DNA from 2 places in the Streptomyces cyaneofuscatus genome. Region 2 is predicted to be linked to the other one. Evidence: predicted binding sites of a transcription regulator. Region 2 holds the regulator's gene; the other holds the start of a gene.

Region 1 (14,481 bases), 2.2 Mb from region 2:
TTCCGACACGGCCCTGGAGAAGAACTGGCAGACCACCTGGGCGCCGGTCGACCTCAAGAAGGGCGAGAACGAGATCAAGATCTCGTGCGAGGACGGCAACCAGTGCGACGTGCTGCTCGACTGGCTGGAAGTCACCCAGAGCTGAACGCCCACCTCATTCGGCCGCGCGTTCGCAGTGGACCGTGTGCGGTCGAATGAGGGCTGACCTGCCCTTTTGAGGTAGATGACGCCGAGTCGAATTTGAGTCCGGTCATCCCCCTGAACTAGCCTCCCCGTGTTTAGTTGATCATGGTGGAGGAACCTCGTATGAGCATGTTCAGGAAGAGTCTGACGACGGTGGCCTTGGCCAGTGCCCTTCTGGGGAGCGCCTTTGTCACGCCGGCCGCGGCGGCTGACCCCAACACCTGTCCGAAGGGCAAGGTCTGCGGATGGTCGGGGAAGGACAGGACGGGAACCAGGACCGTCCTGTCCGTGACGCCTGGCTGCCTTCCTTTCAAGACCGCCAAGTCCGTCTCCAACCAGACGTCTTACAAAATAGAGTTCTGGAACATCACCACCGGCTGCGGTGAAGGCAAGAAGCTGGTCACTCTGCAGCCGGGCACCTACTCGGACAACCCCGGCACTGTCACGGGGATTGCCATCTACAAGAAGTAAGGCCTTCCGCCCCGATAGTTCATGACGGCCCGCCGGATCCTTCGGCGGGCCGTTCCCGTTGTCCCGGATTCCGGTCAGGCGGTCGCGCCCACGCGCTCCACGCCCACCCGCGGCAGCAGCTCCGCGTAGGCCGCCGCGTCGAACTCGCCCGCCGCCGGGGCCAGGACCGTCGCCGTCGACAGGGCCACCGCCCGGGCCAGCCGAGCGGGCCAGTCGAGGCCCTCGGCCAGGGCGGAGAGCAGGCCGGCCACCGCGGAGTCGCCCGCTCCGGTCGGGTTGCCGCGGACGGGGGCGGGCGGGGCGGCGCGCCAGGTGCCCTCCGGGGTGTCGGCGAGGATGCCCTCGGGGCCCAGGGAGGCGATCACCGCGTGGGCGCCGCGGCGGCGGGCATCGCGGGCGGCGCGGAGCGGTTCGCGGAAGCCGGTGAGCTGGGCCAGCTCGTCCGCGTTCGGCTTGACCAGGTCGGGGCGGGCGGCGATGCCCCGGCGCAGGGGTTCGCCGCTGGTGTCCAGGAGCACGGGTACGGAGGCGGCGCGGGCGATCCGGACCAGCTCCGCGTAGGCGCCGACGTGGACGCCCGGCGGCAGCGAGCCGCAGAGCGCGACCGCGTCGGCGGCGCCGATGAGCTCCTCGTACGTCCGCAGGAAGGCGGCCCATTCGACGGCGCTCACCTGCGGTCCCGGCTCGTTGAGCTGGGTGGTGTCGCCGGTGGAGCGGTCGGTGATCGCGAGGGTGCGGCGGGTGTTCCCGGCGACGGGGACCAGGGCGTCGCGGGGCGGGAGCGGGGCGAGCAGGCCGCGCAGGACGTCTCCGGTCGCGCCGCCGACGAAGCCGGTGACCACGGTGTCGTGGCCCAGCGCGCCCAGCACCCGGGCGACGTTCAGCCCCTTGCCGCCGGGGCGTTCGGTGACATCGCAGACGCGGTGGCTGGTGTGCGGGACGAGCGCGTCGACGGCGTACGTCACGTCGAGCGCGGTGTTCAGAGTGACGGTCAGGATCACCTGGTCCGGCACCTCCCTCGATCCGTCGGTCCGTCCGCCCGTGCTGGTGCTTGCGGGCCTGGTGATCATGTCAAAAGGAGGGCGGCCGGGCCCAGTCCCGGGGCCCGACCGCCATCTCTTCGTTACGTGCTCACCCCGCGCTCACCGGGTGAGGGCCTCAGGCCGTCTTGGGCTCGATGATCCACTCGCCCTTGCGCATGACGCCCGCCAGGACGAACTCCTCGTCGAGCACCACCAGGTCCGCGTCCTTGCCCGGCTCCAGCGAGCCGACCCGGTCGTCCACGCCGAGCAGGCGGGCGGGGTTGGCGGAGATGGACCGTACGACGTCCTCCACCGGAATCCGGTCGATGGTGACCGCCCGGCGGAACGCGGTGTCCAGGGTGAGGGTGGAGCCCGCGATGGAGCCGCCCTCCACCAGCCGGGCCACGCCGTCGCGGACCTCGACGGCGAGCGGGCCCAGGTCGTACAGCCCGTCGCCGAAGCCGGCCGCGTCCATCGCGTCGGTGATCAGCGCGACCCGGCCGGCGCCCTTGTGGCGGTAGGCCAGCTCCAGGACCGCCGGGTGCAGATGCGTACCGTCGTTGATCAGCTCGACGGTGATCCGGTCGTCCTCCAGGAGCGCGGTGATCGGGCCCGGCTCGCGGTGGGCGATCGGCGGCATCGCGTTGAACAGGTGCGTCGCGACGGTGGCGCCCGCGTCGATCGCCTCGACGGTCTGCGCGTACGTGGCGTCGGTGTGGCCGATCGCGGCGATCACCCCGAGGTCGGCGAGCAGCCGTACGGAGTCGAGCCCGCCGGGCAGCTCGGTGGCCAGGGTCACCATCCGGGCGGCACCGCGCCCGGCGTCGACCAGCTTGCGGACCTCGGCCGGGTCCGGGTAGCGCAGCAGCTGCTCGCTGTGGGCGCCCTTGCGGCAGGGCGAGATGAAGGGGCCCTCGAAGTGGATTCCGGCCAGGTCGCCCTGTTCCACCAGCTCGGAGAGGATGCCGGCGCGCCGGGCCAGGAAGTCCATCTCGCCGGTGACCGTGGAGGCGACCAGCGTGGTGGTGCCGTGCTCGCGGTGCGTACGGATGCCGTGGAGGACCTCGTCCACGGTGCCGGAGGTGAAGGAGGCCCCGCCGCCGCCGTGGTTGTGCATGTCCACGAAGCCGGGGACCACCCAGTGGCCGGTGAGGTCGATGACCCGGGCGTCCTCGGGGGCGGAGTCCGAGATCCGGGTGGACTCGACGGTCACCCGGCCGTCCTCCACGGTCCCGGTGGGAAGGACCACCCGGGCGCCCGCGAGGACCGTGCTGTCTGCTGCGCGTCCGGCCATCAGGCGGAAACCTCCGTGGAGAGTAGATCCCAGGCGAGCAGCCCCGCGCCCAGGCATCCGGCGGTGTCCCCGAGGGCCGCCGGGACGATGTGGGGCAGCTTCTGGAACGTGACGCGTTCCTCGACGGCCGCACGCAGTGGTGTGAACAAGGTTTCCCCGGCCTCGGCGAGACCGCCACCGATGATGAGCGTGCTGGGGTCCAGCAGGGTGAGCGCGGTGACGAGCCCGGCGGCGAGCGCGTCGACCGCGTCCTGCCAGACCGCGATCGCCGCCGGGTCGCCCGACTCGACGGCCTTGGCGCAGTCCGCGGCGTCCGCCTCGGGGTCGCCGGAGGCGGCGGCCCAGGCCCGGGTCACCGCGGAGGCGGAGGCCAGGGTCTCCAGACAGCCGCGCTGGCCGCAGCCGCAGTCCGGCCCGTCGGGGCGGACCACGATGTGGCCGATCTCGCCCGCGTACCCGTGGGCGCCCGCCTCGATCCGGCCCGCGATCCCGATGGCCCCGGCGATCCCGGTGCCCAGCGGCACGAACAGGAAGCGGTCCGCGCCCCGGCCCGCCCCGATGCGGCCCTCGGCGAGCCCTCCGGTGCGGACGTCGTGCCCGAGGGCGACCGGGATCCCGCCGAGGCGCTGGCCGAGCAGGGCGCGCATCGGTACGTCGCGCCAGCCCAGGTTGGCGGCGTAGACCGCGATCCCCTTCTCGGCGTCGACGATGCCGGGCACGGCGACCCCCGCCGCGACGGCGCTCTCGCCGAAGTGCTCCTCGCCGTGGGCGCGCAGATCCGCGGCGAACGCGAGGATCGTCTCGACGACCGCGTCGGCCCCGCGCTTCCGGCCGGTGGCCCGCCGCGCCTCGTGGAGCAGCGTGCCGTCGGTTCCGACCAGCGCGGCCTTCATTCCGGTGCCGCCCACATCGAGGGCGATGACATGTCTCACGAGAGACAGTTTCGCCCGCCGACCCCTAAAAGGTCTAGTCCACTAGCGCGGTTTGTTGCGCACCCATACAAAATGATGAACGAGTGAAGAGGGGTCGCTTTCTGCTGGAATGCCACGAAATGGGCATGAGCAACAGAGGCCTGCCTGAGCCAATGGTCTGGACCAAGATACGGGTTCGGGGCTCCGACTGCCAGACCACGTAAGCCAGTTGTGGCCCCTGAGGCCCGTATACGTTGCCGAAGCGATACGCCGGTGGTGTAGACCTCCCCTCCGCCGTGGGGGAAAATCGCAGTTCATCCGGACGGTGGCAGGACGGGTGGCGGCGCCGTGGCCGACCGATCAGAGGTCCGTACGGTGACGTTGCGCCACCGCCCGTGACCAGATGGATCAACGAGGATGGGCGAGGCTGTGCAGCGGCGCTTTACGGTTCTGACCGCGGTGGTGGCCGCGCTGGGTATGACGGCAACGTTGTCGGCCTGCGGGGGTGACAGCGGCACGGGCGACGTCACCCTCACGCTGGTCGCCGCCGACTACGGCAACAGTGCGGCCAACAGCTCCGAGAAGTACTGGAGCGGTGTCGCGGCGGGCTTCGAGAAGAAGCACCCCGGCATCAAGATCGAGGTCAACGTCTACTCCTGGAAGGACGTCGACCGCAAGGTCGCCGAGATGGTGAAGGCGGGCAAGGCCCCCGACATCGCCCAGATCGGCGCCTACGCGGACTACGCCAAGGACGGCAAGCTCTACAGCGCCGACCAGATGCTCTCCATCCGCACCCAGGCGAACTTCCTGCCCACGCTCACCGACGCGGGCAAGGTCGACGGCACGCTGTACGGGCTCCCGTTCGTCGCCAGCACCCGGCTGCTCTTCTACAACGAGAAGCTCTTCGGCCAGGCGGGCCTGGACGCCCCCGAGACGTGGGACGACATCCAGAAGGACGCCACCGCGCTCAAGGCGAAGGGCGTCAAGTACCCCTTCGCCCTGCCGCTCGGCCAGGAGGAGTCCCAGGCGGAGACCCTGATGTGGCTGCTCAGCAACAGCGGCGGTTACGTCGACGACGTCGGCCTGTACGACATCGACTCGGCCCAGAACATCGCCACGTTCAGCTGGCTGCGGGACAACCTCGTCGGCAAGGGCCTCACCGGCCCGGTCGCGCCGGGCAAGCTGGACCGGGCGAAGGCCTTCGAGGCGTTCACCAAGGGCGAGGTCGGCATGCTCAACGGCCACCCCACGCTGATGGAGGAGGCCGAGGCCAAGGGCGTCAAGGTCGGCATGGTGCCGCTGCCCGGCGCCGAAGGGCCGACCAAGGGCTCGATGGGCGTCGCCGACTGGATGATGGGCTTCAAGCAGAACGGCAACCGGAAGGCGATCGGCGAGTTCTTCGACTACGCCTACTCCGACGAGAACGTGCTGGCCTTCGCCGACGAGTACGACCTGCTCCCGGTGACCGGCAGCGCGTCCGCCGAGATGGAGACCGACTCCAAGCACGCGAAGCTCCGCGAGTTCCTGGCGGCGCTGCCCAACTCCCAGCTGCCCCCCTTCGGCAAGACGTCCTGGGCGACGGTGAGCGAGTCGATCAAGACGAACATCGGCGAGGCGGTGGCTCCCGGCGGGAGCCCGGAGCGGGTGCTCGGGTCGATAGCGGCGGAGGCGGCGAAGGCGGAGAGCGCGGAGTAGGCGGCGGGCGCAGTGGGAGTGGGCGCGGTTAGGTTGGTTGTATGACCGCGCCTGACGCCGAGCCCGAGCCTGCTGCCCCGGGGCTGTCCGACCGTGACCGTGCGCTGCTCGCGCTGGAGCGGAGGTCCTGGGCGGGGCCCGGGGCGAAGGAGCGGGCGATCCGGGAGGAGCTGGGCATCTCGCCGGTCCGCTACTTCCAGCTCCTCAACGCGCTGATCGAGGATGAGCGGGCGCTGCGGGAGGATCCGGTGACGGTGAACCGGCTGCGCCGGCTGAAGGCGGCGCGGCGGGAGCGCCGCTGAGCCTTTCCGGCGGCGCTGCCCCCGAACCCCCGCTCCTCAATCGCCGGAGGGGCTTGATTTGGCCGCCCCCGGCTGTCCTCTGGGGGGAGCATTTTTGAGCCCCTCCGGCGATTGAGGAGCGGGGTGCGGGGCGGAGCCCCGGGTGGGCCCGGGCCCCGTGTTCGGCCGTACCCCGCTAGGCTCACCCCATGGGCAGCCACTCCGTACAGCCGCCGATCCCGACCCCGACCACCCCGGCCGGCCGCGAGGGCCTGGAGGCCATCCTCGCTCGGCCCGACCGCGCGGTCATCGCCCTCGACTTCGACGGCACGCTCGCCGACATCGTCCCGGACCCCGAGCGCGCCCGCGCCCACCCCGGCGCCGTCGAGGCGCTCGCCGCACTCGCGCCCAAAGTGGCCTCCGTCGCGGTGATCACCGGCCGCCCCGCAGGCGTCGCCGTGCGCTACGGCGGCTTCGCGGGCGTTCCCGGCCTCGACCACCTCGTGGTCCTCGGCCACTACGGCGCCGAGCGCTGGGACGCCGCCACCGGCACGGTGAACGCCCCCGCCCCGCACCCCGGAGTCGCCGCCGTGCGGGCCGAACTCCCGGGCGTACTGCACGAGTTCGACTCCTGGCACGGCACCTGGACCGAGGAGAAGGGCCAGGCCGTCGCCGTCCACACCCGCCGCGCCGACGACCCGCAGGCGGCCTTCGAGACCCTGCGCGGCCCCCTCGGCGAGCTGGCCGCCCGCCACGGGCTGATCCTGGAACCGGGCCGCCAGGTCCTGGAGTTGCGTCCGCCGGGCATGGACAAGGGCGTCGCGCTCGCCACGTACGTCGCCGAGGTCGACGCGGAGTCCGTCCTGTACGCAGGCGACGACCTCGGGGACCTCGCCGCCTTCGCCGCGGTGGAGAAGCTGCGCGGTGCCGGCCCGGACGGCATCCCGGGGCTGCTGGTGTGCAGCGGCAGCGCCGAGGTGCCCGAACTGGCCGAGCGTGCCGACCTGTTGGTCCCGGGCCCGGCCGCCGTCGTGGACTTCCTGGCGGCCCTGGCGGGCCGCCTCTAGGACGCCCTCACTCCTGCCGCAGCGCCTCCAACTGGTCCAGGAACCACTGCTGCGGCGGGAGCGCCGTCGCCGCCTCCGCCAGCCGCTTCGTACGGCCGGAACGCTCGTCCCCGCCCATCGACAGGGCCTCGTGCAGCGCCTCGGCCGTGCCCACCACGTCGTACGGGTTCACCACGATCGCGTCCTCGCCCAGCTCCTCGTACGCCCCCGCCTCCCGCGACAGCACCAGCGCGCAGCCGTGGTCCGAGACGACGGGGACCTCCTTGGCGACCAGGTTCATGCCGTCGCGGATCGGGTTGACCAGCGCGACGTCCGCCAGCCGGTACGCGGCGAGCGAGCGGGCGAAGTCGTCGTTCACGTGGAGGATGACCGGCGTCCAACTCTCCGTGCCGTACGCCCCGTTGATCTCGGTGGCGAGGGTCTGCACCGCCGCCGTGTAGTCCCGGTAGACCGCGAGGTCCTGGCGCGAGGGGTAGGCGAAGGCGACGTGGACCACGCGCTCGCGCCACTCCGGGTGGGCCTCCAGCAGGGCCCGGTACGCGTGCAGGCCGCGCACGATGTTCTTGGACAGCTCGGTGCGGTCCACCCGCACGATCGTCTTCCGGCCCTCGCCCACCTGCTCCCGCAGCGCCTCCATGCGCTCGTCGACGTCCGCCTCCTGCGACCGCCGCCGCAGGAAGTCCGCGTCCGCCCCGAGCCCGTGCACCCCGATCCTGGTCCGGCCCGTCCCGCCGAGGATCTCCGTACAGCAGCCGATGAACGCGTCCGCCCACCGCCGGGTCAGGAACGCGGCCCGGTCCGCGCCCAGGATGCCGCGGAGCAGCTGCTCACCGATGTCGTCGGGCAGCAGCCGGAAGTAGTCCACCGGCGCCCACGGGGTGTGCGAGAAGTGGCCGATCCGCAGGTCCGGGCGCCGCTCGCGGAGCATGCCGGGGACCAGGGCCAGGTGGTAGTCCTGGACCAGGACCGCCGCCCCTTCCCCCGCCTCCTCCGCGAGCGCCTGGGCGAAGGCCCGGTTGTACGCCTCGTACGACGCCCACTGCCGCCGGAACTCCGCGTCGAAGACCGGCTCCACGGGCGTCTGGTAGAGCAGGTGGTGGACGAACCACAGCACCGAGTTCGCGATGCCGTTGTACGCGTCGGCGTGGACCTCGGCGTCGATGTCCAGCATCCGTACGCCCGGCTCACCGACCCCGCGCCGCACCGCCTCCCGGTCGCCGTCGCCGAGGGCCGCGCAGACCCAGAGCTTGTCGTCGACGGCGCTCAGCCCGGAGACGAGCCCGCCTCCGCCGCGCTTGGCGTCGAGCGTCCCGTCCTCGCCGAGCGTGTACGTGATCGGGCCGCGGTTGGACGCGACGAGGACCTGGGCAGTGGAGGAAGGTGCGTGCTCGGTGACCATGTAGCGGAACCTAGCCCGTAAGGGAAGCCGCCAAACGCCTCAGAGCCTCACGCCCGCCACGGCGCCGGAGCCCCCGCACCTCACGCCCGCCACGGCGCGGAGCCCCCCGGACCTCACGCCGCCCACCGCTCCACGTACTCCTCGATCTCCCGCATCGGCGGCCGCTCCTCGGTGTCCACCGCATGGGTGCGCGGCACGAACCCCTCCTCGCCCCGCTCGAACTGCGTCAGCGCCGGCCGCACCAGATGCCCCCGGGAGAGCCGCAGCTGCGCCGTGCGGTAGATCGCGGCCGCCATCCGGCCCAGCGCCTGCCCGTCCTGGTGGCGGTGGCGCCGCACCCCCACATCCACCTGTCCCAGCGCGTCCAGACCCACGGTGTGCAGCGCGTCGACGAGCAGCCCCAGCTCCACTCCGTAACCGACCGGGAACGGCAGCCGCTCCAGCAGCGAGCGCCGCACCGCGTACTCGCCGCCCAGCGGCTGCACGAAGCCGGCCAGCTGCGGCCAGTGCAGATTGAGCAGGGGGCGTGCCACCAACTCGGTGACGCGGCCGCCCTGACCTGCGGTGTCGCCGAACGGGCGGTCGTACATCGCCTTGACGAACTGCACGGTCGGGTCGGTGAGCAGCGGGCCGACCGTTCCCGAGACGAAGTCCGCCGAGAAGTCCCTCAGGTCCGCGTCGACGAAGCAGACGATCTCGCCGCTGGTCACCAGGAGCGACCGCCAGAGCACCTCGCCCTTGCCGGGCAGCGCCGGGATCCGGGGCAGGATCGCGTCCCGGCGGACCACCCGGGCGCCCGCAGCCCGCGCGACGGCGGCCGTGGCGTCGGTGGAGCCGGAGTCGATCACCACCAGCTCGTCGACCAGCCGGACCTTCTCCATCAGCTCGCGCCGGATGGTCGCCACGATCGCGCCGACCGTGGCCTCCTCGTTCAGCGCGGGCAGCACCACACTCACCGACGTACGGTGAGGGTCGGCGGCCCGGGCGTCGGTGAGCCGGTTCAGCGGGCGGTCGGCGGACGACCAGGAACGCCTGGTCAGCCAGCGTTCCACCTCTTCGAGCACGGTCGGGACTCCTCGTGTGGGGGCGGTATGTGATCCATCTCGCCGTTCGGACGACTATCTCAACAGTCCGGTCCTTCGGTTACAGTCTTGAACAACGCGGATGACCGTCGCATGTCGGGGTCCGTCGTCACACAAACGCCTGGATCGAAGATCCAGTGCCACAGAGCTCATCCAGAGGGACTGAGGGAACGGCCCGTTGAAGTCCCGGCAACCCTCCTACCGACCGCGAGGTCACGGTGGGGAAGGTGCCAATTCCGTCTTGTGGCGAAATGCGCCGCAAGGAAGATGAGGAGAAAGGGCCTCCGCCATCATGGCTGTTCAGACCATCGCAGGTAATGCCACCACCGCTTCCGTGGACCTCGGTCCCGCCGTGGCGCTTTCCTGCCGCGAGTGCGGCGAGCGTTTCGAGCTCGGCCCCCTTTTCGCCTGTGCGTCCTGTTTCGGACCCCTGGAAGTCGCGTACGACCTGCCCACCGGCTCCCCCGAGGAACTGCGGGGGCGCATCGAGGCCGGCCCGAACAACATCTGGCGTTACGCCCCGCTGCTGCCGGTTCCGGCCGATGTCGCCGAGAAGCCCAATATCAACCCCGGTTTCACCAAGCTGGTCAAGGCCGACAATCTCGCCCGTGAGCTGGGCGTCACCGGCGGTCTGTACGTCAAGGACGACTCCGGCAATCCGACGCACTCCTTCAAGGACCGGGTCGTCGCGATCGCCGTCGAGGCCGCCCGCGCCTTCGGTTTCACCACCCTCTCCTGCTCCTCCACGGGCAACCTGGCCGGTGCCGTCGGGGCCGCCGCCGCCCGCGCCGGACTGCGCTCGTGCGTGTTCATCCCGCACGACCTGGAGCAGGGCAAGGTCGTCATGGCCGCGGTGTACGGCGGTGAGCTGGTCGGCATCGAGGGCAACTACGACGACGTCAACCGCTTCTGCTCCGAGCTCATCGGCGACCCGCTCGGCGAGGGCTGGGGCTTCGTCAACGTCAACCTGCGCCCGTACTACGGCGAGGGCTCCAAGACCCTGGCGTACGAGATCTGCGAGCAGCTCGGCTGGCGGCTGCCCGACCAGATCGTCATCCCGATCGCGTCCGGCTCGCAGCTGACGAAGATCGACAAGGGGTTCCAGGAGCTGATCAAGCTCGGCCTGGTCGAGGACAAGCCGTACAAGATCTTCGGCGCCCAGGCCGAGGGCTGCTCCCCGGTCTCCGCCGCCTTCAAGGCCGGTCACGACGTGGTCCGCCCCCAGAAGCCGAACACCATCGCCAAGTCCCTGGCCATCGGCAACCCGGCGGACGGCCCGTACGTCCTCGACATCGCCCGCCGCACGGGCGGCGCGGTGGAGGACGTGAACGACGAGCAGGTCGTCGACGCGATCAAGCTGCTGGCGCGCACCGAGGGCATCTTCGGCGAGACGGCGGGCGGCGTGACGCTCGGCGTGACGCGGAAGCTGATCGAGGCCGGCGTCATCGACCCGGCGCTCACCACCGTCGTCCTGAACACCGGTGACGGGCTCAAGACGCTCGACGCGGTCTCCGCGACCTCGCAGGCGACGGCGACCATCAAGCCGAGCCTGGACGCGTTCCGCGCCGCGGGCCTCGCCTCCGCCTGACCCCAGAACGAAGGAAGAAGGGCACCACCATGAGCGTCAAGGTCCGCATCCCCACCATCCTCCGTACGTACACGGGCGGCCAGGCCGAGGTCACGGCGGAGGGCGCGAAGCTCTCCGAGGTCATCGACTCCCTGGAGAAGGACCACCCGGGCATCGCCGCCCGCGTCCTGGACGACCAGGGCAAGCTGCGCCGCTTCGTCAACGTGTACGTCAACGACGACGACGTGCGCTTCGAGGGCGGGCTCGACGCGGCCACGCCCGACGGCGCCGGCATCTCGATCATCCCGGCCGTGGCCGGCGGCTGCTGATCCGACGACCCCGGCTGATCCGACGACCCCCGGCTGAACCGCCGACCGCCCTCGGCTGAACAACAGTTGCCCCCTCCGCCACACAAAGCGGAGGGGGCAATTCTGCATGGTTGAGCACGGTAGAGTTGGGGAAGCCCCCTTCGCTGCGTGTGCCGCCCGCATATGAGAATGCGCCCGGCCCCGATAAGAAGCAGCCAAAGTACGTGAACCCCTTGAGGCATAAGTGGCCTTTGCCTGGCCCGACTTGCCCGTAAATTTCAGCAATCCCGCATATTCGGGCGTTCGCCTGTGCCCAGAATTCTCGTCCGATTGACCTGTTGCAGAGGGCAGTTGGGCGGATACATTCGGCCGCGGTCGACGCGCTGCGGCGCCGCGCACCCTCTCCTGTCGGAGGGTGAGTTCCGACCCGGGGCCGCGAAGTGCGGTCCCGTGCAAGGGCCAGTTATAGGGGAGTTAGGCATGGCTCAGGGCACCGTCAAGTGGTTCAACGCGGAGAAGGGGTACGGCTTCATCGCGGTCGACGGTGGTGCGGATGTTTTCGTCCACTACAGCGCGATCCAGATGGACGGGTACCGCACCCTCGAAGAGGGTCAGCGAGTTGAATTCGAGATCTCGCAGGGCCAGAAGGGGCCCCAGGCCGACATGGTCAAGCTCGCTGTCGGCTGAGTCCGGCGCGGCCGTCCGGCATCACCACTACTCACGCACGCAGGGCCCGACCCCGGAGTGATCCAGGGGATCGGGCCCTTCGTGCGCGCCGGGACCGGGCGGACGGATGGCCGGACGGGCGGCCTGACCACATGGCGGGCCCTGGCCTGAGGCGCTTGCACTCTCGGGGGTCGAGTGCTAATCATTGGCGTTAGCACTCTCCAGGTGAGAGTGACAGAAACTTGGACCGGGCCGGTGAGGCCCGCAGGCGCGGTGGGGCAAGGAACCACCACGCACGCAGGCCGTCCGTCGCGGGCGCCTCTCGGTCCGGAGAATCCACCCCTGTCCGGGAGGACCACTTCACATGGCCAAGATCATCGCGTTCGACGAGGAGGCACGGCGCGGTCTCGAGCGCGGGATGAACCAGCTCGCCGACGCCGTCAAGGTCACCCTCGGCCCCAAGGGCCGTAACGTCGTCCTCGAGAAGAAGTGGGGCGCGCCCACGATCACCAACGATGGTGTTTCCATCGCCAAGGAGATCGAGCTCGAGGACCCGTACGAGAAGATCGGTGCGGAGCTGGTCAAGGAGGTCGCCAAGAAGACGGACGACGTCGCCGGCGACGGTACGACCACCGCCACCGTTCTCGCCCAGGCTCTCGTCCGCGAGGGTCTGCGCAACGTCGCCGCGGGCGCCAACCCGATGGCCCTCAAGCGGGGCATCGAGAAGGCCGTCGAGGCCGTCTCCGCCGCTCTGCTGGAGCAGGCCAAGGACGTGGAGACCAAGGAGCAGATCGCTTCGACCGCCTCCATCTCCGCCGCCGACACCGAGATCGGCGCCAAGATCGCCGAGGCGATGGACAAGGTCGGCAAGGAAGGCGTCATCACCGTCGAGGAGTCCCAGACCTTCGGTCTGGAGCTTGAGCTCACCGAGGGTATGCGCTTCGACAAGGGCTACATCTCGGCCTACTTCGCGACCGACATGGAGCGTATGGAGGCGTCGCTCGACGACCCGTACATCCTGATCGTCAACTCGAAGATCGCCAGCGTCAAGGACCTGATCCCGCTGCTGGAGAAGGTCATGCAGTCGGGCAAGCCCCTGCTGATCATCGCCGAGGATGTCGAGGGCGAGGCGCTCTCCACCCTGGTCGTCAACAAGATCAAGGGCACGTTCAAGTCCGTCGCCGTCAAGGCCCCGGGCTTCGGCGACCGCCGCAAGGCCATGCTCGCGGACATCGCCATCCTCACCGGTGGCACCGTGATCTCCGAGGAGGTCGGTCTCAAGCTGGAGAACGCCGGCCTGGACCTGCTCGGCCGCGCCCGCAAGGTCGTCATCACCAAGGACGAGACCACGATCGTCGACGGTGCCGGTGACAGCGAGCAGGTGCAGGGTCGCGTCAAGCAGATCCGCGCCGAGATCGAGAACTCCGACTCGGACTACGACCGCGAGAAGCTCCAGGAGCGCCTCGCGAAGCTGGCCGGCGGCGTGGCCGTCATCAAGGCCGGCGCCGCCACCGAGGTGGAGCTCAAGGAGCGCAAGCACCGCATCGAGGACGCGGTGCGCAACGCCAAGGCCGCCGTCGAGGAGGGCATCGTCGCCGGTGGTGGCGTGGCTCTGCTCCAGGCCTCGGCCGTCTTCGACAAGCTCGACCTCACGGGCGACGAGGCGACCGGCGCCAACGCCGTGAAGCTCGCGCTGGAGGCCCCGCTCAAGCAGATCGCCGTCAACGGTGGTCTCGAGGGTGGCGTCGTCGTCGAGAAGGTCCGCAACCTGCCGATCGGTCACGGCCTCAACGCCGCGTCCGGCGAGTACGTGGACATGATCGCCGAGGGCATCATCGACCCGGCGAAGGTCACGCGTTCCGCTCTGCAGAACGCCGCCTCCATCGCCGCGCTGTTCCTCACCACCGAGGCCGTCATCGCCGACAAGCCCGAGAAGGCCGGCGCGGCCGCCCCGGGTGGCATGCCGGGCGGTGACATGGACTTCTGATCGGCTCCTTCGGAACCGGTCGAAGCTCCCCGCACGTCCCACAGGGGCGGCACCTCCGTCACGGAGGTGCCGCCCCTGTGGCGTGTCCGGGGTGTGCGGGGACACTGCGGGGGCGGTCGTGGCCACCGCGAGGGCGGTCGTACGGATACGGGGGCGGGGCGGGCATGAGCGTGAGCGCTGCGGGGAGAAGGGGCGGAGGGCGGCTCAAGGGGGCCTCGCTCGTCGTGGGCGGGGCCGTGCTGTTCGTGGCGGGGCTGTTCATCGTGGTGACCGGCACGGGCCTCTCCGGCCTGCTCGGCATGCGGGTGGAGACCTTCGGCCGGATCGACTGCCGGGACACGCGTACGGAGAAGGGGCAGACGGTCTGGCACTGCTTCGGCGAGACCCCCGCCCAGCAGCGCGCCAACGAGGCGGAGCGCAAGCGGGTCGCCGACGAGGCTCTGCGCGTCCATGTGGACGGCATGCCCGAGTCGGCCAGGATCGAGCGCACCCGGATCCTCTTCGCGGACCACGACGGAAGGAACGACCCCGAGACGATCACCGCGACG
Region 2 (14,481 bases):
CACCGACCGGGTCTCCGCCATCACGGCCGACCAGCTCGCCACCCTCATCTACACCTCGGGCACCACCGGCCGCCCCAAGGGTGTACGGCTTCCGCACGACAACTGGTCGTACATGGCCAAGGCCACCGTGGCGACAGGGCTGATCACCGCCGAGGACGTGCAGTACCTCTGGCTGCCGCTCGCCCACGTCTTCGGCAAGGTCCTGACCTCGGGCCAGATCGAGGTCGGCCACGTCACCGCGATCGACGGCCGCATCGACAAGATCATCGAGAACCTGCCGGTGGTCCAGCCGACCTACATGGCGGCCGTCCCCCGGATCTTCGAGAAGGTCTACAACGGGGTCGCCTCCAAGGCCCGCGCGGGCGGCGGCGCCAAGTACAAGATCTTCCAGTGGGCGGCCGGCGTGGGCCGTGAGTACGCCAAGGTCTCCCAGGACAACTTCCGCCGTACCGGCAAGGCGTCCGTCCCCTTCGCGCTCGGCGCCAAGCACAAGGTCGCCGACACGCTGGTCTTCTCCAAGATCCGCGACGCCTTCGGCGGCCGGCTGCGCGCCTGCATCTCCGGCTCCGCCGCCCTCGCCCCCGACATCGGCTACTTCTTCGCGGGCGCCGGCGTGCACATCCTGGAGGGCTACGGCCTCACCGAGAGCAGCGCCGCCTCCTTCGTCAACCCGGGCGAGGCCTACCGCACCGGCACCGTCGGCAAGCCGCTCCCCGGCACCGAGGTGCGCATCGCGGAGGACGGCGAGATCCTGCTGCGCGGCCCCGGCATCATGCAGGGCTACCACAAGCTGCCCGAGAAGACCGAAGAGGTCCTGGAGTCGGACGGCTGGTTCCACACCGGGGACATCGGCGAACTGTCGGCCGACGGCTACCTGCGTATCACCGACCGCAAGAAGGACCTGATCAAGACGTCGGGCGGCAAGTACGTCGCCCCGGCCGAGGTCGAGGGCCAGTTCAAGGCGGTCTGCCCGTTCGTCTCCAACATCCTGGTGCACGGCGCGGACCGTAACTTCTGCACCGCGCTCATCGCCCTCGACGGCCCCACCATCCTGAACTGGGCCGCCGAGAACGGCCTGGAGGGCAAGGAGTACGCGGAGGTGGTCGCCGCCCCGCAGACCGTCGAGCTCATCGACGGGTACGTACAGCGCCTCAACGAGGGCCTCCAGCGCTGGCAGACCATCAAGAAGTTCCGCCTCCTGCCGCGCGACCTGGACGTCGAGCACGGCGAGCTGACCCCGAGCCTCAAGCTGAAGCGGCCCGTCGTCGAGCGGGAGTACCAGGGGCTGATCGACGAGATGTACGCGGGATCGCGCGAGGCGTAGTCCGAAGGGCCGAAGCGCCGAAGCGCCTTGTGTACGCGGACGGGGTGGCCGGACACCGACGGGTGTCCGGCCACCCCGTACGCCGTCCATGGCCCGGTCGGCGGTCGTGAACGAGCGCGCTAGCTTCCGGTGCCGCGGTCCGGTGCGCTCATGTCCCCCGTCGCGGGAGTGCCGTCGGCCAGCCCGTACCGCAGGTACACCGTGCCCTTCGGGCCGGCTGCCGGTGGGGCGAGGAGCGTCAGGTTGGTGGGCACCGCGCCCCCGTCGAACACCTTCTTGCCGACGCCGAGCACGATGGGGTGCAGCCAGAGGTCCAGGCGGTCGAAGAGCTTCTCGCGCAGGAGGCTCTGCACGAGGTTCAGGCTCCCGACGACTTTCACGTGTTCGTGCCGGTCACGGATCTCGCGCACCGAGGCAGCCAGGTCCGGGCCGAGCAGCGTCGACCCGGCCCACGAGAGGTCGGGCCCGCCGCGGGAGGCCACGTATTTCGGGACGCTGTTGAAGAGCGTGGCGATCCCGTCGTCCTCGCCGCCCTCCTGGTGAGGCCAGTGGGCGGCGAAGATGTCGTAGGTCCGCCGGCCGAGCAGGAGGGCGTCCGTGCCCTCGTACGCTCCACCGATCTGCGCCTCGGTGACCTTGTCCAGCAGGGGCGCCTGCCAGCCGCCGAACGGGAACCCGAGCGGGTCCTCGTCGGGTCCGCCGGGCGCCTGCCCGACGAGGTCGAGGGTCGCGAACAGCTCGATGTGGATGAGGCCCATGGCGTGCTCCTGGTGAGTCGGTCGTCTCTCCAGGGGTAGACCCGCGGACGCCCGCAGGCTCATCGCCGCGACGGAACCCGGTTTCCCCACTCCTGGCCGCCGGCCGGCCCGTGGTTCAGGCCGTGGGTGTGTCCTGGGCCGCGAGCTGTTCGGCCAGTTCCATGCAGCGCAGACGGGCGGGGGAGAAGTCGTACGGCATTCTGCCCACCGCTTCGAACGCGCTCATGGTGCGCGCCCTCCGTCCGCCGGAACCGCGGTCGCCGCCCCCGTCGTCGTCCTCTGCCTCCTCCTCGTCCTCCTCCTGGTCGGTGGTGGCGGAGTCCCGGGCGTCCCAGGCCTCGAACAGGGCATCGTCGTCCCCGGCCAGACCGGACTCCTCGATGAAGGCATCCAAGGCGCCTTCGAAGGCGTACCGCTCGGCGGCCACCCGGGCCACCCGCGGATCGTCGACGGCAACGGTGTCGTCGAGCGCCTCCTCGGCGGCGTCGACGCGATCGGACTCCGCCCGCAGGGCGGGATGGGTGGCCAGGGCGATGAAACGGGTGGCCTGGACGGCTGCGCCCAAGGGGCCGAAGATCCGCTCCGTGACCAGCAGCGTGTCCAGCTCCCCCTGGCGCAGGGACCCCTCTGGCAGGCTCTTGAAACGGTCGGTCACGACATCGGAGAGCAAGCCCATGCGGCTGCCCTCGGCGCGCATGCGCTGCACGGCGGTCCGCTGCCGGCGCAGCACGGCCTCCTGGGCGGCGAGGGAGTTTTCCAGGCGTTCCAGGCTGAGCGCGATCCCGTCACCGCCGTCAACGTCACCGCCGCCACTGTCGCCGTGTTCCCGGTCGTCGCCCACGCTCTCCGTGTCCGCCGTGAGGGCGTCCCGGATGTCGTCCAGGGCGATTCCGGCACCGGCCATCCTGCGGATCCACAGCAGCCGGATCATGTCCTGGTGGCCGTAGCGGCGGCGCCCGTCGCCGCCCCGCTCGGGCTCGGGGAGCAGCCCGATCGCGTGATAGTGCCGGATCGCCCGCGGCGTCGTGCCGGCGAACGCCGCCGCGTCACCGATCTTCACCCGGCGCGGCGGGACGAAGGACAAGTGCATGAGCGGGTGCCTTTCCTCGGTGGAGCGGGGAGGGAACCCACCGGACCACATGCCGTTACGGCAGATGCAAACCCGTACACCATCGCGCGCCGCCACAGGGGCGCCGCTGTGGGGCCGTTTTCCGAAGCCTTGCGTTCGAACTGCTCGATTTTCTGCCCACTTCGGTAACTCGGTGCTTATGGGCGCGTCCGGTCTGTCACTCTGTCGGAATCAGCGGACCCGGAGGAGCGGCACCGTGGCACCCATCCCCTTGCAGCGGGACCAGCGGGACCAGCGGGACGCCGTGCAGCGCCCCGGCACCGCCCGTGCCGGGTACGCGCACGGCCCGCGTCTGGCCAGCCGCACCAGCCTGCCCGGAATACCGCTCGCCCCGTCCGCCGCCCGCCGGTTCGTGCGGGCGGCGCTCGCGGAGTGGACCGGGCTCGGGGTGCCCGCCGCCGTGGGCTTCAGCGACCGGCTGGCCGACGACGCCGTGACCGTCACCAACGAGCTGGTCACCAACGCCGTCGTGCACGCCGGGACCACGGTCGACCTGGTGCTCCGGCTGGAGGAGGAGGGCGGCGACGAGCCCTCGGCCGCCCTCGTCCTGGAGGTCACCGACCACCACCCGGCCCGCCCGGTCGGCGCCGACGAGCCCGGAGATCCCGGCCGTACGCGTACGGAGACCGAGGAACCCGCCGGCCTCCCCGACCCCGCCGAGTACGGCCGGGGCCTCCAGCTCGTCGCCACCCTCGCCGAGTCCTGGGGCATCACCTACCGCACCGGCCTCAAGACCGTCTGGGCCCGCCTCCCCGTCGACGACTGGAGCGGCCCGGCCGCCCCGCCCGACCAGGACTCCCTCCGGCGCGGCCTGCGCGCCGCCGAGATCCTCGCCCCCGCCGCCCGGCGCACCGAACGCGACGACGCGGTCTGGGACAGCCGGGGCGCCCCCGCCTTCCTCGCCGAGGCGTCCGACCTGCTCGCCGGGCAGCTCGACGAGGACCTGGTGGCCGCCATAGCGGGCCAGCTGCTGGTGCCCCGGCTCGCGGACTGGTGCGCGATCTGGCTGGAGGCCGAGGGCGGGGGACCGGGGGCCGAACCCCGGCTGGCCCGGGTCTGGCACAGCGACGAGACCGGTACGGAGCCCCTGCGCACGGCCCTGGAGCGGGAGCCGCTGCGCCTCCCGGCGGGCGTCGGCTCCGGCCCCGTACCCGTCCCCGTGCCGTGGTCCGCGCACCCCGCAGAAGAGCACCCGCCCACGGAAGAGCACCCGTCCACGGACGAGCACCCGCCCTCCGATGAGCACCCGCCCACGGACGAGGCTCCGCAGCCCGGCGCCCGCGACGGCGCCGCCCTCGCCTTCCGGATCACGGCGGCCGGCCGGGCGCTCGGCACCGTGCTCGTCGGCCGGGAGGGCGTCGCCCAGGTGCCGGACGCCGTCGCCTCGCTCATCGAGGACTTCGTACGCCGTCTCGGCCTCGCCGTCGGCGCCGCCCGCGCCTACACCCGGCAGGCCACCATCAGCCGGATCCTCCAGCGCGGCCTGCTCCCCAGCAAGGTCGCGGAGATCCCCGGCGTCACCAGCGCCCTCGTATACGAACCGAGCGACGACGGCGTGGTGGGAGGTGACTTCTACGACATCTTCCCGTGCCCCGGCGACCGCTGGTGCTTCGTCCTCGGCGACGTCCAGGGCTCCGGCCCCGAGGCCGCCGTCGTCACCGGCCTCGCCCGCCCCTGGCTCCGCCTGCTCTCCCGCGAGGGCTTCGGCGTCGGCGAAGTCCTGGACCGGCTCAACCGCCTCCTCCTGGACGACGCCATGGAGGCCGCCGAGGCCGCCGCCCTGATGGTCGCCGCCGCCGGGGGCCAGCAGCTCCACGACGGATCCCAGTCCCGCTTCCTCTCCCTGCTGTACGGGGAGGTCGTCCCGCTCCCCGGCGGCGGCGTCCGCTGCACGGTGGCCAGCGCCGGGCACCCGCTGCCGCTGCTGCTGCGCCCCGACGGCTCCGTACGCCCGGCGGCCGAGCCGCAGGTGCTGCTCGGGGTCGTCGAGGACGTGGCGTACGAGAGCCAGGTCTTCGATCTCGCGCCCGGGGACACCCTGCTCTGCGTCACGGACGGGGTGACCGAGCGGCGGTCCGGGCCGCTGATGTTCGACGACGGGGACGGGCTGGCCCGGGTGCTGGCCGGGTGCGCCGGGCTGCCCGCCGACGCGACGGCCGAGCGGATCCGGCGAGCGGTCCACGAGTTCGCCGAGCAGCCGCCGGACGACGACGTGGCCCTGCTGGTGCTCCACGCGGACCAGCACGCGGACTTAAGCACTTCAGGCGCGAGCGACAATGGTCGGTATGCCTTCCGTACTGCCCGATGGTGAGCCCGTACCCGACGACGGGGCGCTGCCCCGCCATGCCCTGGAAGGCGCAGCCGACCGTCCGCTCGGCTTCTACCTGCACGTCCCGTACTGCGCCACCCGCTGCGGCTACTGCGACTTCAACACCTACACCGCCACCGAGCTGCGAGGCTCCGGCGGCGCGCTCGCCTCCCGCGACAACTACGCCGCCCACCTGATCGAGGAGGTCCGCCAGGCCCGCAAGGTCCTCGGCGACGACCCGCGCCCGGTCCGCACGGTCTTCGTCGGCGGCGGCACGCCCACGCTCCTGCCCGCGGCCGATCTCGTACGGATGCTGGCGTCGATCAAGGAGGAGTTCGGGCTCGCGGAGGACGCCGAGATCACCACCGAGGCCAATCCGGAGTCCGTCGACCCGGCCTACCTCGCGGCTCTCCGCGAGGGCGGCTTCAACCGGGTCTCCTTCGGGATGCAGAGCGCCAAGCAGCATGTCCTGAAGATCCTGGACCGCACGCACACCCCGGGCCGCCCCGAGGCCTGCGTCGCCGAGGCGCGCGCGGCCGGCTTCGACCACGTCAACCTCGACCTGATCTACGGCACCCCCGGCGAGTCCGACGACGACTGGCGGGCCACCCTGGACGCGGCGATCGGCGCGGGCCCCGACCACGTCTCCGCGTACGCGCTCATCGTCGAGGAGGGCACCCAGCTCGCCCGCCGCATCCGGCGCGGCGAGATCCCGATGACCGACGACGACGCCCACGCCGACCGCTATCTCATCGCCGACGAGGCCTTCGCCGCCGCCGGGTTCGACTGGTACGAGGTCTCCAACTGGGCCACCACCGAGGCCGGCCGCTGCCTCCACAACGAGCTGTACTGGCGCGGCGCCGACTGGTGGGGCGCGGGCCCCGGCGCCCACAGCCACGTCGGCGGCGTCCGCTGGTGGAACGTGAAGCACCCGGGCGCGTACGCCCAGGCGCTCTCCGAGGGCCGGTCACCGGGCGCCGGGCGGGAGATCCTCGCCGAGGAGGACCGCCGGGTCGAGCGCATCCTGCTGGAGCTCCGGCTCCGCGAGGGCTGCCCGCTGGACCTGCTCAAACCCGACGGCCTCGCCGCCTCCCGCCGCGCGCTCACCGACGGGCTGCTCGACCCGGTCCCGTACGAGGAGGGCCGCGCGGTCCTCACCCTGCGCGGGCGGCTCCTGGCCGACGCGGTGGTGCGGGACCTGGTGGACTGAGCCCCCGGGCCCTGCCTGGGATCAGTCCGGGACGGCCGTCACGAAGTCGATCAGCTCTTCGACCCTTCCCAGCAGCTGCGGTTCCAGGTCCTTGTAGCTGTGCACCTTGGACAGGATGTGCTGCCAGACCGCCCCGGTGTTCTCCGGCCACCCCAGCGCCCGGCACACCCCCGTCTTCCAGTCCTGGCCGCGCGGTACCACCGGCCACGCCTCGATCCCCACCGACGACGGCTTCACCGCCTCCCACACGTCGATGTACGGGTGGCCCACCACCAGCACATGCGGGTCCGAGACCTGCGCCGCGATCCGGGACTCCTTGGAGCCGGTCACCAGGTGGTCCACCAGCACCCCGAGCCGGGCGTCCGGCCCCGGGGAGAACTCGTCCACGATGGCCGCGAGGTCGTCGATGCCCTCCAGGTACTCCACGACCACGCCCTCGATGCGCAGGTCGTCGCCCCACACCCGCTCCACCAGCTCCGCGTCGTGCCGGCCCTCCACATAGATCCGCCCGGCCCGCGCCACCCGGGCCCGCGCACCGGGCACGGCGACGGAGCCGGAGGCCGTACGGGAAGGGCGCACCGGACCACCCGGCCCCGGGCGCACCAGCGTGACCACCTTGCCCTCCAGCAGGAAGGCGCGCGGCTCCATCGGGAAGACCCGGTGCTTGCCGAACCTGTCCTCCAGGGTCACCGTCGGACCCTGGGCCGTCTTCTCGCAGCGGATCACCGCCCCGCAGAAACCGGTGGCGACCTCCTCCACGACCAGATCGGGTTCGGCGGGGACCTCGGGCACGGGGGCGGACCTCTTCCACGGCGGGGTCAGGTCCGGCTGATAGCTGCGCATGGGCAGACGATAATCCTCACCCCGCCCCGAAGATCGTCACTCCGCCCGAGAACCCGCCACCCACCCCGGGAGCCCGGCAACCCTCACCCCGCCTTGAACCGCTCCGCCAGCGCCGCCCGCTGCTCCCGGACGAACGCCGCGTCCACCACCGCCCCGTGCCCCGGTACGTACACCGCGCCCTCGCCGCCCAACTCCAGCAGCCGGTCCAGGGCGGCGGGCCAGCGCGAGGGGATCGCGTCCCGGCCCGCCTGCGGTTCGCCCGACTCCTCCACCAGGTCCCCGCAGAGCACCACCGGAGGCTCCCCTTCCGTGCCCGGGACCAGCACCGCGAGGTCATGGCCGCTGTGGCCCGGGCCCACGTTGGCCAGCAGCACCTGACGGCCGCCGCCCAGGTCGAGGGTCCACTCGCCGGTCACCTCGTGGTGCGGCACCACCAGCGTGTCCACCGCCCGGTGGGCCTCGTCCTCCGCCAGCCCGTGGTGCACGGCCGACCCGGTCAGCTCGTCCGCCGAACGCTTCAGCAGCGCGGTGATCCCCACCGCCCCGTACACCTGCGCCCCCGCGAACGCCGCCGTCCCCAGCACATGATCGAAGTGCGGGTGGCTCAGTGCGATATGCGTCACCCTGCGGCCGAGCAGCGCCTCGGCCTGCCCGCGCAGCTCGACGCCCTCGCGCAGGGTCGAGCCGGTGTCGTACAGGAGCACACCGTCGGCCCCGGCGACCAGCGCGGCCGTGGCATCCCAGCCCGGCAGGCGCCGCCGCCCGATACCGTGACCCAACCGCTCCCAGCCGAAGTCTTCCCACAACACGTCCATGGGGCGACGCTATCGGCAACGTCCCGCACGGCTCGGCGGCGGCGTGGCCGGTCGCCCTTGCCCCCGCCCCACCTCACCCCCGTACACTGACCGGTGGGTAGCTGGCACTCGTACGCACCGAGTGCCAGACGGATACCGGAGTGAAGACACCGGAGAACGACAGCTGGAGGTGTGCGCCATGCTCAGCGAACGCAGACTCGAAGTGCTGCGCGCCATCGTCCAGGACTATGTCGGCACCGAGGAGCCCGTCGGCTCCAAGGCGCTCACGGAGCGGCACCAGCTGGGGGTCTCCCCGGCCACCGTCCGCAACGACATGGCGGTGCTGGAGGACGAGGGCTTCATCGCGCAGCCGCACACGAGCGCGGGGCGCATCCCGACCGACAAGGGGTACCGCCTCTTCGTCGACAAGCTCGCCGGCGTGAAGCCGCTCTCCTCGCCCGAGCGCCGGGCCATCCAGAACTTCCTCGACGGCGCGGTCGACCTCGACGACGTGGTCGGCCGGACCGTGCGGCTGCTCGCGCAGCTGACCCGGCAGGTCGCGGTCGTGCAGTACCCCTCGCTGACCCGCTCGACGGTGCGGCACGTGGAGCTGCTCTCGCTGGCCCCCGCCCGGCTGATGCTTGTCCTGATCACGGACACCGGCCGGGTCGAACAGCGTATGATCGACTGCCCCGCGCCCTTCAGTGAGGCATCGCTCGCGGATCTGCGGGCCCGGCTCAACAGCCGGGTCGTCGGACGCCGCTTCGCCGATGTCCCGCGACTGGTGCGGGAGCTGCCGGAATCCTTCGACAGCGAGGACCGTGGGACGGTTTCCACGGTTCTTTCCACCCTCCTCGAAACCCTGGTCGAGGAGACGGAGGAGCGGCTGATGATCGGCGGCACCTCCAACCTCACCCGCTTCGGGCACGACTTCCCTGTGATGATCCGGCCGGTGCTGGAAGCACTGGAGGAGCAGGTCGTCCTGCTGAAGCTGCTCGGTGAGGCCACGGACTCAGCCATGACCGTACGGATCGGGCACGAGAACGCCCACGAGGGCCTCACGTCCACGTCCGTCGTCGCGGTCGGCTACGGTTCGGGCGACGAGGCAGTCGCCAAACTCGGCGTGGTCGGACCGACCCGCATGGACTACCCCGGAACGATGGGAGCGGTACGCGCAGTGGCACGTTACGTCGGACAGATCCTGGCGGAGTCGTAAGTGGCCACGGACTACTACGCCGTACTCGGCGTGCGCCGCGACGCATCTCAGGACGAGATCAAGAAGGCATTCCGTCGGCTCGCACGCGAGCTGCACCCGGATGTCAACCCGGATCCGAAGACCCAGGAGCGGTTCAAGGAGATCAACGCCGCTTACGAGGTGCTCTCGGACCCGCAGAAGAAGCAGGTCTACGACCTCGGCGGCGACCCGCTCTCCGCCAACGGCGGGGGCGGCGGCGCGGGCGGTTTCGGAGCCGGCGGCTTCGGCAACTTCTCCGACATCATGGACGCGTTCTTCGGAACGGCCTCGCAGCGCGGGCCCCGCTCGCGCACCCGGCGCGGCCAGGACGCCATGATCCGCCTGGAGATCGACCTCGCCGAGGCGGCCTTCGGCACCACCAAGGACATCCAGGTCGACACGGCGGTCGTCTGCAACACGTGCAGCGGCGAGGGCGCGGCCCCCGGCACCTCCGCCCAGACCTGCGACATGTGCCGCGGCCGTGGCGAGGTCTCGCAGGTGACCCGGTCCTTCCTGGGCCAGGTCATGACCTCGCGGCCCTGCCCGCAGTGCCAGGGCTTCGGTACGGTCGTGCCGACGCCGTGCCCGGAGTGCGCCGGTGACGGCCGCATCCGCTCGCGCCGCACGCTCACCGTCAAGATCCCGGCGGGCGTCGACAACGGCACCCGTATCCAGCTCGCCGGTGAGGGCGAGGTCGGCCCCGGCGGCGGCCCGCCCGGCGACCTGTACGTCGAGATCCACGAGCTGCCGCACTCGGTCTTCCAGCGGCGCGGCGACGACCTGCACTGCACGGTCACCATCCCGATGACCGCGGCCGCGCTCGGTACGAAGTGTCCGCTGGAGACCCTGGACGGCGTCGAGGAGATCGACATCCGGCCCGGCACCCAGTCCGGCCAGTCCGTACCCCTGCACGGGCGGGGCATCACCCACCTGCGCGGCGGCGGCCGGGGCGACCTGATCGTCCACGTCGAGGTGATCACGCCGACCAAGCTCGACGCGGAACAGGAGCGGCTCCTGCGGGAGCTCTCCAAGCTGCGCGGCGAGGAGCGGCCCTTGGGTCAGTTCCAGCCAGGTCAGCAGGGTCTCTTCTCCCGGCTGAAGGACGCCTTCAACGGCCGCTGAACCCTTTTCCGCCTTTCACCGCACCGCCCATCGGTTACCGACCGGTGGGCGGTGCGGCGTTCGGTGGGAGAACCGGTCAGGTCGCTCGCTGGCTGATTCGGCCCTGTGCGGCGGACATGGCACGATGCGCTCATGTCCTCCGCGTTGACCGATCTCTGCCGGTATCCGATCGTGCAGGCCCCCATGGCGGGCGGCGCTTCCGGACCCCAGCTCGCCGCGGCCGTCGCCGACGCGGGCGGGCTCGGGTTCCTCGCCGCCGGGTACAAGACGGTGGACGGCATGTACAACGAGATCAAACAGCTGCGCCGGCTCACCGGCGGCCCGTTCGGTGTGAACCTCTTCATGCCGCAGCCCGCCCTCGCCGACGCCGGCGCCGTGGAGGTCTACCGCCACCAGCTGGCCGGTGAGGCCACCTGGTACGAGACCCCGCTCGGCGACCCCGACGGCTGCGGCGACGACGGGTACGAGGCGAAGGTCGCCATCCTGCTGGAGGACCCCGTCCCGGTGGTCTCCTTCACCTTCGGCTGCCCCACCCGCAACACGCTGGACGCCTTCGCCAAGGCGGGGACGTACACCATCGTGACGGTCACCTCCGCCGAGGAGGCCCAGGCGGCCCAGTGGGCGGGCGCCGACGCCGTCTGCGTCCAGGGCGTCGAGGCGGGCGGCCACCAGTCCACCCACCGCGACGACCCGCAGGCCGACCACACCGGCACCGGGCTGCTCACCCTCGTCACCAAGGTCCGCGAGACCGTGCAGATCCCGATCGTCGCCACCGGCGGCCTGATGCGCGGCTCGCAGATCGCCGCCGTCCTCGCGGCGGGCGCCGACGCCGCCCAGCTCGGTACCGCCTTCCTGATCTGCCCCGAATCCGGCGCCCACCTGCTCCACAAGCAGGCCCTGACCAACCCGCTCTTCGTCCGCACCGAACTGACCCGCGCCTTCTCCGGCCGCCCCGCGCGCGGCCTGGTCAACCGGTTCGTCCGCGAGCACGGCCCGTACGCCCCCGCCGCCTACCCTCAGGTCCACTACCTGACCACCGGCCTGCGCCAGGCCGCCGCGAAGGCGGGGGACGCCCAGGGCATGGCGCTGTGGGCGGGACAGGGCCACCGGATGGCCCGCGAACTGCCCGTCGGCGAGCTGATCGAACTGCTCATCGACGAACTGGAGGCCGCTCGTACGGCCCTGAGCATGAGGAGCCCCCGGTGACCGCACCGGTCTTCGTCGTCGAACGGATGCCCGCCGGGCCGGAGTTCGTCCTGGACGGACCCGAGGGACGGCACGCCGTCTCGGTCAAGCGGCTGGAGCCCGGTGAGGACGTCGTCCTCACCGACGGGCTCGGCCACTGGGCGGAGGGCGTGGTCCGGGCCGCCGAGGGCAAGGACCGGCTGATCGTCGCGGTCGAAAGTCTGCACGAGGAGCCGGAGCCCACGCCCCGGATCACCGTCGTCCAGGCGCTCCCCAAGGGCGACCGGGGCGAACTGGCCGTCGAGACCATGACCGAGACCGGCGTCGACGCGATCGTGCCGTGGCAGGCCGGCCGCTGCATCACCCAGTGGAAGGGCGATCGAGGGGCCAAGGCCCTGACGAAGTGGCGCAGTACGGCACGGGAGGCGGGCAAGCAGTCCCGCCGGGTGCGCTTCCCCGAGGTGACCGAGGCCATGACGACCAAGCAGGTCGCCGCCCTCCTTGCCGGTGCCGACTTCGCCGGGGTGCTGCACGAGGACCGCGACCACGACAGCACCCCCCTCGCCACCGCCGAACTCCCCTCCACCGGAACGATCGTGCTCGTCGTCGGCCCCGAGGGCGGCGTCTCCCCGCAGGAACTGGCCGCCTTCGCCGAGGCGGGCGCCCGCCCCTACCGGCTGGGCCGCAGCGTGCTGCGTACGTCCACCGCCGGGACGGCCGCGACCGCGCTGCTGCTGGGGCGCACGGGCCGCTGGGGCTGAACAGGCCCCGGCCGCCGGGCAAGAGGCTCTAGCATGAGCCTTACTGATCACCAGCGAACGAGGAGGCCCGGCGCCATGGCGGGAGAACCGCAGACCGACTGCCTGTTCTGCAAGATCGTCTCGGGAGACATCCCGGCGACCATCGTCCGCGAGAGCGACACGACCGTCGCCTTCCGCGACATCAACCCGCAGGCCCCGACCCACGTCCTGGTCATCCCCAAGGTCCACTACCCGGACGCCGCCTCGCTCGCCGCCGCCGAACCGCAGATCGCCGCCGACGTGCTGACCGAGGCCGGAGCCGTCGCCGCCGACGAGAAGATCGACTCCACCGGATACCGGATCATCTTCAACACCGGCTCCGGCGCCGGCCAGACCGTCTTCCACGCGCACGCCCACGTCCTTGGCGGCCGCGGCCTCCAGTGGCCCCCCGGATAGCCCTTCCCGTACAGCAGCAGCGCAGGAGCGTTTCCCCATGTCCGTACGCGAGCTGGTGGTGCTCGGCACCGCCAGCCAGGTCCCCACCCGGCACCGCAACCACAACGGCTATCTGCTGCGCTGGGACGGCGAGGGCATCCTCTTCGATCCCGGCGAGGGCACCCAGCGCCAGATGCTCCGGGCCGGGGTCGCCGCGCACGACATCGACCGGATCTGCGTCACCCACTTCCACGGCGACCACTCCCTCGGGCTCGCCGGGGTGATCCAGCGCATCAACCTGGACCAGGTCCGCCACCCCGTCACCGCCCACTACCCGGCGAGCGGGCAGCACTTCTTCGACCGGCTGCGGTACGCCACCGCCTACCGCGAGACCGTCCGGCTCACCGAGACCCCGGTCGCCGGAACCGGCGGGGTCCTCGCCACCACGCCCTCGTACACGCTGGACAGCCACCGGCTCTCGCACCCCGTCGAGTCGTACGGTTACCGCCTCACCGAGCCCGACAGCCGCCGCATGCTGCCCGCCCTCCTCAAGGAGCACGGGATCGCGGGGCCGGACGTCGGCCGCCTCCAGCGTGAGGGCGCACTCGGCGGCGTCACGCTGGAGCAGGTCTCCGAGCACCGGCGCGGGCAGCGGTTCGCGTTCGTCATGGACACCCGGCTCTGCGACGGGGTGTACGCGCTCGCCGAAGGGTGCGACATGCTCGTCATCGAGTCGACCTTCCTCGACGAGGACGAGAAGCTCGCCACCGACCACGGCCACCTGACCGCGGGACAGGCCGCCCGGGTGGCCAAGGAGTCCGGCGTACGCCATCTGGTGCTGACCCACTTCTCGCAGCGCTACAGCGACCCCGAACTCTTCGAGACCCAGGCGCGGGCCGCCGGGTTCGACGGCGAACTCACCGTCGCGCAGGACCTGATCAGAGTCCCGCTCCCGCCCCGCCACCATCACTGAACCACCGCAGTCCGAAAGAGCCGCACCACCGTTGTGAACCCACCCAGCACCACCGTTTGCGAGACACCGTGCACCTCCCCAAGGCAGAACTCCACCTCCACATCGAAGGCACCCTCGAACCCGAGCTCGCCTTCGCCCTCGCCGAACGCAACGGGGTGACCCTGCCGTACGCCACCACCGACGAACTGCGCCGGGCCTACGCCTTCGACGACCTCCAGTCCTTCCTGGACCTCTACTACGCGCTCATGGCCGTGCTGCGGACGGAGGAGGACTTCACCGAACTCGCCGACGCCTACCTGGCCCGCGCCGCCGCCCAGGGCGTCCGGCACGCCGAGATCTTCTTCGACCCGCAGGCCCACACCGCCCGCGGCGTCCCGATCGGCACGGTCATCGAGGGGCTGAGCCGGGCGCTGGAGCGCAGCGAGG

The links. Region 2 encodes HrcA, which represses chaperone genes, less so after heat shock. Its sites were predicted from a motif close to TTNGCACTCNGNNNNNCNGAGTGCNAA; they were not measured.
Region 1: the regulator HrcA is predicted to act here: its motif matches at 12,122-12,148, upstream of groL (chaperonin GroEL).

What each region holds. Positions count from the first base shown of each region.
Region 1 covers NZ_CP137002.1:3,589,088-3,603,568, reverse strand. Annotated here, with positions in the region: gene R2B67_RS15745 (CBM35 domain-containing protein) at 1-145, shown strand, start outside; gene R2B67_RS15740 (peptidase inhibitor family I36 protein) at 307-654, shown strand; gene R2B67_RS15735 (1-phosphofructokinase family hexose kinase) at 729-1,655, opposite strand; gene nagA (N-acetylglucosamine-6-phosphate deacetylase) at 1,813-2,970, opposite strand; gene R2B67_RS15725 (ROK family protein) at 2,970-3,863, opposite strand; gene R2B67_RS15720 (ABC transporter substrate-binding protein) at 4,299-5,576, shown strand; gene R2B67_RS15715 (DUF3263 domain-containing protein) at 5,618-5,878, shown strand; gene otsB (trehalose-phosphatase) at 6,067-6,924, shown strand; gene R2B67_RS15705 (alpha,alpha-trehalose-phosphate synthase (UDP-forming)) at 6,932-8,323, opposite strand; gene R2B67_RS15700 (glucosyl-3-phosphoglycerate synthase) at 8,437-9,387, opposite strand; SAM riboswitch class I at 9,552-9,679, shown strand; gene thrC (threonine synthase) at 9,698-10,993, shown strand; gene R2B67_RS15690 (MoaD/ThiS family protein) at 11,023-11,301, shown strand; gene R2B67_RS15685 (cold-shock protein) at 11,761-11,967, shown strand; gene groL (chaperonin GroEL) at 12,311-13,933, shown strand; gene R2B67_RS15675 (hypothetical protein) at 14,098-14,481, shown strand, end outside.
Region 2 covers NZ_CP137002.1:5,830,356-5,844,836, forward strand. Annotated here, with positions in the region: gene R2B67_RS25515 (AMP-dependent synthetase/ligase) at 1-1,324, shown strand, start outside; gene R2B67_RS25520 (dihydrofolate reductase family protein) at 1,444-2,082, opposite strand; gene R2B67_RS25525 (MerR family transcriptional regulator) at 2,198-3,172, opposite strand; gene R2B67_RS25530 (SpoIIE family protein phosphatase) at 3,408-5,522, shown strand; gene hemW (radical SAM family heme chaperone HemW) at 5,488-6,729, shown strand; gene R2B67_RS25540 (DUF3097 domain-containing protein) at 6,751-7,572, opposite strand; gene R2B67_RS25545 (MBL fold metallo-hydrolase) at 7,656-8,387, opposite strand; gene hrcA (heat-inducible transcriptional repressor HrcA) at 8,566-9,582, shown strand; gene dnaJ (molecular chaperone DnaJ) at 9,583-10,722, shown strand; gene R2B67_RS25560 (nitronate monooxygenase) at 10,855-11,928, shown strand; gene R2B67_RS25565 (16S rRNA (uracil(1498)-N(3))-methyltransferase) at 11,925-12,668, shown strand; gene R2B67_RS25570 (histidine triad nucleotide-binding protein) at 12,744-13,103, shown strand; gene R2B67_RS25575 (ribonuclease Z) at 13,141-14,055, shown strand; gene R2B67_RS25580 (adenosine deaminase) at 14,124-14,481, shown strand, end outside.